DNA from 2 places in the Paenibacillus sp. FW101-FHT12H11 genome. Region 2 is predicted to be linked to the other one. Evidence: riboswitches for the same ligand, from Rfam matches in the RefSeq annotation. Region 2 holds a riboswitch; the other holds the start of a gene.

Region 1 (3,393 bases), on a different contig from region 2:
CGTCTTTCACTTTAAAGGAGAAAATCCCTGTATTTCCGCTCGATTGTTTGTTTTGAATAGCATGGCCTGGATGAGACTCCAGTGCCGGGTAGTAAACATCACTGATGAGCGGGTGCTCCAGCAGGAAGTTTGCGATGGCTGTTGCATTTTGTTCATGACGCTCCATACGAAGCGCTAGCGTCTTCATACCTCGCATCAAAAGCCAGCTGTCTTGAGGCCCAAGCACGGCTCCAATCGAATTGTGAAGGAAGGCCATCTGCTCCGAAAGCTCCTTGCCCTTTGTCACAATCAAACCGGCAAGCACGTCGTTGTGTCCACCCAAATATTTGGTCGCGCTATGAACGACAATGTCTGCCCCCAGCTCTAATGGGCGCTGTAAATAAGGAGTTAAAAGCGTGTTATCGACAATGGACACAATACCCTTCTTACGGGCCCATGTACATACAAGCTCGATATCTGTAATCATCATGAGTGGATTCGTCGGCGTCTCAATGATCAGCCCTTTGGTATTCGAACGGTAGGCAGATTCCAAGCCGTCCAAATCGTTGGTATCTACGTACGTAGCCGTTACACCGAAGCGAGACATGATTTTCTCGAGCAGACGGTACGTACCGCCATATAAATCCAAGGAAACGATCAAATGATCGCCTTGGCTAAAGTAGGCAAAAACCGTTTGCAAGGCTGCCATGCCGGATGAACATGCGAAACCCGCATCTCCGGATTCCAATTGCGCGATCGCATCCTCAAGCACTTTACGAGTTGGGCTTTTGGTACGCGCGTAGTCAAAACCAGTGCTTTGACCGAGCTTCGGGTGACGGAAAGCAGTAGCTTGATAAACAGGGAAGCTGACAGCTCCGGTTACAGGTTCTTCGATGGAGCCAATTTGGGCGAGACGACTTTCGATTTTCAACAAAGGGAGTTCCTCCTCATGATTTGGGTTCGAATTACAGTTGCGCACTTGCCAGGCTTTCGTTGATATTAGCGGTAAGCTCAAAAGGCGTTTCTTGGTACACATAATAGTTCAACCAATTGGAAAACAGCAGGTTCGCATGAGCTCTCCAAGTGTTATAAGGCTGTCGGCTAGGATCATTGTTGGGGTAATAATTTTTGGGGATATCAATAGGAAGTCCCTTGCTCACATCCCGATCGTATTCCCATTTCAATGAATTCGCATCATACTCGGAATGGCCCGTTACGAAGATATGCTTGCCATCACGTGTTGCCGCGATATAGACACCGGATTCCTCTGATTCGGATAAAATCTCCAGATCCGGACATCGCTCAATGTCATCACGACGAACGTCCGTGTGGCGCGATTGCGGCACGTGGAAAATTTCATCAAAACCGCGAAGCAGCTTCGTATTCGGCACCTCTACCGTGTGCGGGAATACACCGAATATTTTGTTGTCCAGCGCAAATTTACGAACCCCGAAGTGATGATACAAACCCGCTTGTGCTGCCCAGCAAATATGCAAGGTAGAAGTGACGTTTTCTTTGCTCCAATTCAGGATTTGCGTCAACTCCTCCCAGTAATTCACATCTTCAAACTCCATCTGTTCGACTGGAGCGCCTGTAATAATCATGCCGTCCAGCTTTTCTTCTTTAATATCGTCAAAAGTTTTATAGAACATCTCCAGATGTTCAACGGAGGTATTCTTGGAAGTATGAGTTTTCGGATGCAGAAGAACGAATTCCACCTGCAGCGGCGTATTCCCGATCAAGCGCAGCAATTGCGTCTCGGTCGTTTCTTTGGTAGGCATCAAGTTTAACAAAGCAATGCGAAGTGGACGTATATCCTGGTGATACGCGACAGATTCGTCCATGGTGAAGATGTTCTCTTGGTTTAAAATTTCTTTGGCAGGCAGGTTGTCAGGAATCTTGATCGGCATCCTGTTCACTCCTCTTCAATGGTTTATTTTGGGTGTATGAAAATGCAAAAATGGCCTTCTCTGGAATCAGAGAAAGGCCATGGAATGTCACTGTCAATGTCCTTCTCTTATCTCCCAGATTCGCTTTCTACAAGCGGTTCCGCAAGAATTAGCACCGTGCATCCCTTTGCTTGCAAAGGTTTGTCGGTTGCCGGGTGTCATAGGGCTAGTCCCTCCACCTACTCTTGATAAGAAAATGAAACGTATGCGATTAAAATCATCATACTATAAAATAATGTAAAGTCAAGACATTAACCGATCCCGACAACCTGTAAAACAAAGAAATTGCAACAGGCTGTCCATCTGTGGTAATATTGATACGAAATGTATCGTGATTTGGTGTTTAAATAACGCGAAACAGGGTTAAATAAATATCAAACTGATTACATGATCTAACTATTAAAGGGGGTCCATTATGTCCGCACCATCTTCGGATAACTTCTCTGCTTTCGCTTCATTAAATCGATATTTCGCTTTAATTGAAACATCGAAGCCAACCAGGCAACAAGCTGAGGATGCCGCTGCCTTATTATGTCGAGTCTACGGCGCAGAGAGTGAAGAAGATCTGCTGCTCCGAGGCAATCCTGAACTGATTGACATTTATCAAGAAATGAAAGGCAAGATTTTGAAAGCCGCCATGTAATTCATGGCGGTTTTTTTTGACACCGAACAAGCCCTGAATCCATAGAGTATCTAAAGCGAATTCTTACTTGTTTGCACCAAACTTTTTGGCTTGAAACGGGATATATGAAGGGTTATACTAGACAAGTATTATTCGACACGGACGCAAAAGGGGGGCATACGTTTGGACGGGGAACCGAGGAGTAGCACCTGCAAGTTGTGTAAATTTTATAGTGTAGGAATGCAGTCGGTTATTCCATCATTCGTAGTCTCGCGCACATGATGAACGTAACCGGCTGATTCCATGCAAAGGGGTGGATCAGATGAAAACACGGTGGGTTCAGAATGGCATTTTCACATTGGTCGAAGACGTGTCTGTCGCACTAACACCTCCAGAACAAGGCTTTTATTGGATTGATGCAGGGATCGAGGATTTAGAACTTCTTCAGCCTTTATTCCATCTACATGATTTGGCCGTGGAGGACTGCTTGAGCGAAGAGGAACAGCGTCCTAAGATTGAATTTTATGATTCGCATTATTTTATCGTTATAAATAGCATTCGTTTTGATGATGAGGAAATTTTCCTCCGCGGACTTAATCTATTTCTTAGCAAACATGTCATTATTACCGTTACTAGGCAAAAAATTAATGAACTTCGCGCTTTAAAGCCGTTTCTCTGGGAAGAGGAGGTCAACAGCGCCGATCGTTTCCTATACCATCTAGTCGATCTTGTCGTCGATAACTACGTTGCGGTTGGTGACCGTATCGAGGCCAAGATTGAAAAGCTGGAAGAAGATATTTTGGTAGCGACCAAAAAATCGCATTTGAATGAGATCATCGGACT
Region 2 (3,393 bases):
TTCCGCCTTCATCCTGCTTAAGCTTTTTCATCCATCAAGACCTCCTCTGATCAGAAACTATCGTTGTTCCGCTTCTATTCGCAAAGAGACGATGCACGCCCGTTCTGAATCTGTCCCACGTGCGCTGGCATTATGTCTAAAATGTTTCATATTGTTGTATAACATCTCAACATTCCCTGTCAGAGCTGCATCCGTAAAATCAATAGCCGAGATACGAATTTCATCCTGCTCAACGTCCACAATTCGCAGACCATGCTGATCAAGACAAGCAGATAGTTGAACAAACGTCCAATTATTTTGCTTAACAATAGAATCAATGTGCGTATGCCCGTTAAAATAGATCCCTACGCCTTCTTTCTTGCTTAAGATCTTCCACATATCGATGTTTGGGTGAATGGAACCTTTATCTTTATCGGAATTGGTTGTCGTGTTATGTACCGGATGATGAGCAAAAACTAAGACTGGTTTCGTCCCCGATGCCGTTATGACCTCTTCAAACCATGCCAATTGTTCTTCATCGACCCAGCCACCCCAATCCTCAAAATCCATTTCTTTAGCTGTATCCAGGAATACAAGGATGGCTTTCTCGTTTTCTACAGCGTGATAGCGAGGCTGTCCCGTTATTTCGAGAACTTCCCTTCTTGTTTGAGCATACAGATCATGGTTGCCCAAAGCATGGTAGAACGTTCTATCACTTTCACGCAGCAACGCGTACACTTCACGAAGCTCCGAGGAATGCCCGTAATTCGTCAAATCCCCCAGGGAAATATGAGCCTCACCTTCCAATTCTAAAAATCGTCCCAGCAGAGTTTCATAGAATTCATTCCGTGCTTCCAACCAACCTGGAACTGTTTCGTCAATTTCGTGATAATGCAAATCTCCCATTACGACTAGTTTCATAAAGATCGCTCCTTCTTTCACTAAAATTGGATGTCATCTATCCTCATGATAGTTAGCTTGTATTAAATTAATTAACTATTTCATTTATTAATTTTGTAAATATTTGACTCGAATTTTATCCTTGACAACAGAGTGCTTTGTAGTAATATTGAACGTAATCGAATAGGTTGATTTTTCTTATCAAGAGTAGGTGGAGGGACTAGCCCGATGATACCCGGCAACCGACAAACCTTTGTTAACAAAGGAATGCACGGTGCTAATTCTTGCGGAGACGCTGTGTTAGGCTAGCGAATCTGGGAGATAAGAGCGAGGCGATGACTTTGAATTCCTATGACCTTTCTCTGTTTCCGGAGAAGGTCATTTTTGCTTTTTCGAGCTATTACACTTGTTTAAGGATGTGACAAGATGTCAATCACAATGAATGAGAGAATTAGTACGATTGAAACCGCCCAGACTTGCCAGGATCACCCCCCTCTTCAAATCGCTCTGCTGCAAGCAACAGTCAAGATTACCCGCATCGAATGTTTTCGATATGACCATGAGCTTATTAATAAGCTGCAGCTTGGAAACGAAGTCGAACATATCTATGGGCTTCTTGCTATTTCCACAGATGCGGGAGCTGTTGGCTTCAAGGAATTTGCAATCCCTTCTGGAAGCCTGAAGTGCGATTTGACTACGTGGGTTGCTCTATTCCAGCGGATAAAAGGGCTGACTTTGACCGAAAGTATGAACTATACACAATTAAAACAAGGGTCATGGGGACCCGTGAGAAAAGAGTTGATGGAGTCTGCCTTACAGGATCTAATTGAACAAACTGAACCAGTTTCACAACTGCACAAGGATCAAAAATATATCTTGGATCGGGCCTACTTATACAATCATGCGCAAGCGTATATCTCCTTTTAAACATAAATTGGCAATTAAAAATTACTTATGTTAGATTGCAGCACCATTGAAAGGAGTTCATCTTCTTGTCAAATACCGCCAAATCAAACAAAACCGGCCATCTATGGCTCATAACAGCTGTAGCTTTGGGGACACTGCTTAACCCTTTGAACACGACCATGATTTCCGTCGCTTTTTCCAGGCTGCAGGAGGAGTTTCATGTCACGTATGCCTCGATTTCTTGGCTCATTGCAACTTACTATGTGGCTAGTGCCGTCGCACAGCCCGTCATGGGGAAGGTCGGCGATCTATTCGGCCGCAAAAAAATCTTCATGCTCGGACTCGCCCTCATCACCGTTTCCTCCATGCTGGCGCCGCTTTCAACGAGCTTTGGCTGGCTGATGACGTTTCGTGTCATTCAAGCGATCGGCAGTTCCGCCCTATTCCCCAATGGCATGGGCATCATCCGCTCGGTTATCACGACGAATCAGGCGAGAGCGCTAAGTGTCATGTCCGTGTTCTCCTCCACCTCGGCGGCTCTAGGTCCATCGCTCGGAGGATTTTTGATCCAATATAGCGACTGGCCGTCTATTTTTCTTATTAATTTTCCTTTTATCGTCGTGTCATTCGTACTCGCTCTGCGAATGATGCCTAAGGATACACCAAGTAAGAAGGCAGGTGCAGGTTCTTTGGACATAACAGGCATCGTCTTTTTTACTGCGCTGATTTTTAGCTGGCTGTTCTTTTTCCTATCGTTCAAATCCGGTGTCAACTGGCTGCTGCTCCTGCTTAGTCTGGTGCTCAGCGCGGGTTTTTACTGGTATGAAGCCAAGCGAAAGCAGCCGTTTATTGATGTCCTGTTCCTAAAACGGAATGTCGACGTTTGTTTCGTTTATTTGCAATTCATTCTAGTCAATATTGTGTTTTACTCGATTATGTTTGGGATCCCTTCGTATTTGCAGCAGGTACGGCATTACAATGGGCAAGAAGTGGGATTCATCATGCTGTCCATTTCAGGCTTCGGCATCCTCGTCACCCCCCTTGTGGGAAGGTGGATTGACCGTTCCGGTTCGCGAACTCCGCTGCTCGTCGGTACGCTCTTCGTTGTGGCTGGAACCTCCCTGCTGCTAACAATTCACGACAGTTCCACAGCGGTTTGGATTTTTATCTGCTTATCCGTACTTGGCATCAGCAACGGGTTTCAGAATCTCGGGCTGCAGACAGCCCTGTATTCTTACGTTACAACGGCAGAGACCGGCATTGCCTCGGGTATGTTCATGACTTCTCGGTTTATGGGAACCATATTATCTTCGAGCTTGCTCGGAACGGTTTTCAGCACGCAAATCACGACCGCACACTTTCACAGCTTGATTATCGGGTGCGTGATCATCAGCGTGTTGATGCTTCTATTGTCCCTTCGCATGTTTCTTAGAGCGAGAAGCGGTACGGAGCAAGTCCAGTCGCGATAAGGAGATGAGTTTGATGAATAACAGCAACAACCAAACGATAACCCTGGGGATGGGGTGCTTCTGGAGCCCGGATGCCTTGTTCGGGCAGCTGGCCGGCATCACGAGAACACGTGTGGGATTTGCCGGAGGAACGACAGAG

What was found. A riboswitch is a leader RNA that binds a small molecule or an ion and turns the genes downstream of it on or off. The one in region 2 is predicted to bind S-adenosylmethionine.
Region 1: linked by a shared signal. The riboswitch ahead of metA (homoserine O-acetyltransferase MetA) and the one ahead of AC3WTJ_RS04985 (hypothetical protein) in region 2 are both predicted to bind S-adenosylmethionine.

Annotation. Positions count from the first base shown of each region.
Region 1 covers NZ_JBYTCO010000009.1:110,813-114,205, forward strand. Annotated here, with positions in the region: gene AC3WTJ_RS26560 (aminotransferase class I/II-fold pyridoxal phosphate-dependent enzyme) at 1-910, opposite strand, end outside; gene metA (homoserine O-acetyltransferase MetA) at 945-1,889, opposite strand; SAM riboswitch class I at 1,994-2,123, opposite strand; gene AC3WTJ_RS26570 (hypothetical protein) at 2,344-2,571, shown strand; gene corA (magnesium/cobalt transporter CorA) at 2,873-3,393, shown strand, end outside.
Region 2 covers NZ_JBYTCO010000001.1:1,192,144-1,195,536, reverse strand. Annotated here, with positions in the region: gene AC3WTJ_RS04995 (glycerol-3-phosphate responsive antiterminator) at 1-31, opposite strand, end outside; gene AC3WTJ_RS04990 (metallophosphoesterase family protein) at 58-900, opposite strand; SAM riboswitch class I at 1,075-1,207, shown strand; gene AC3WTJ_RS04985 (hypothetical protein) at 1,306-1,806, shown strand; gene AC3WTJ_RS04980 (MFS transporter) at 1,872-3,254, shown strand; gene msrA (peptide-methionine (S)-S-oxide reductase MsrA) at 3,268-3,393, shown strand, end outside.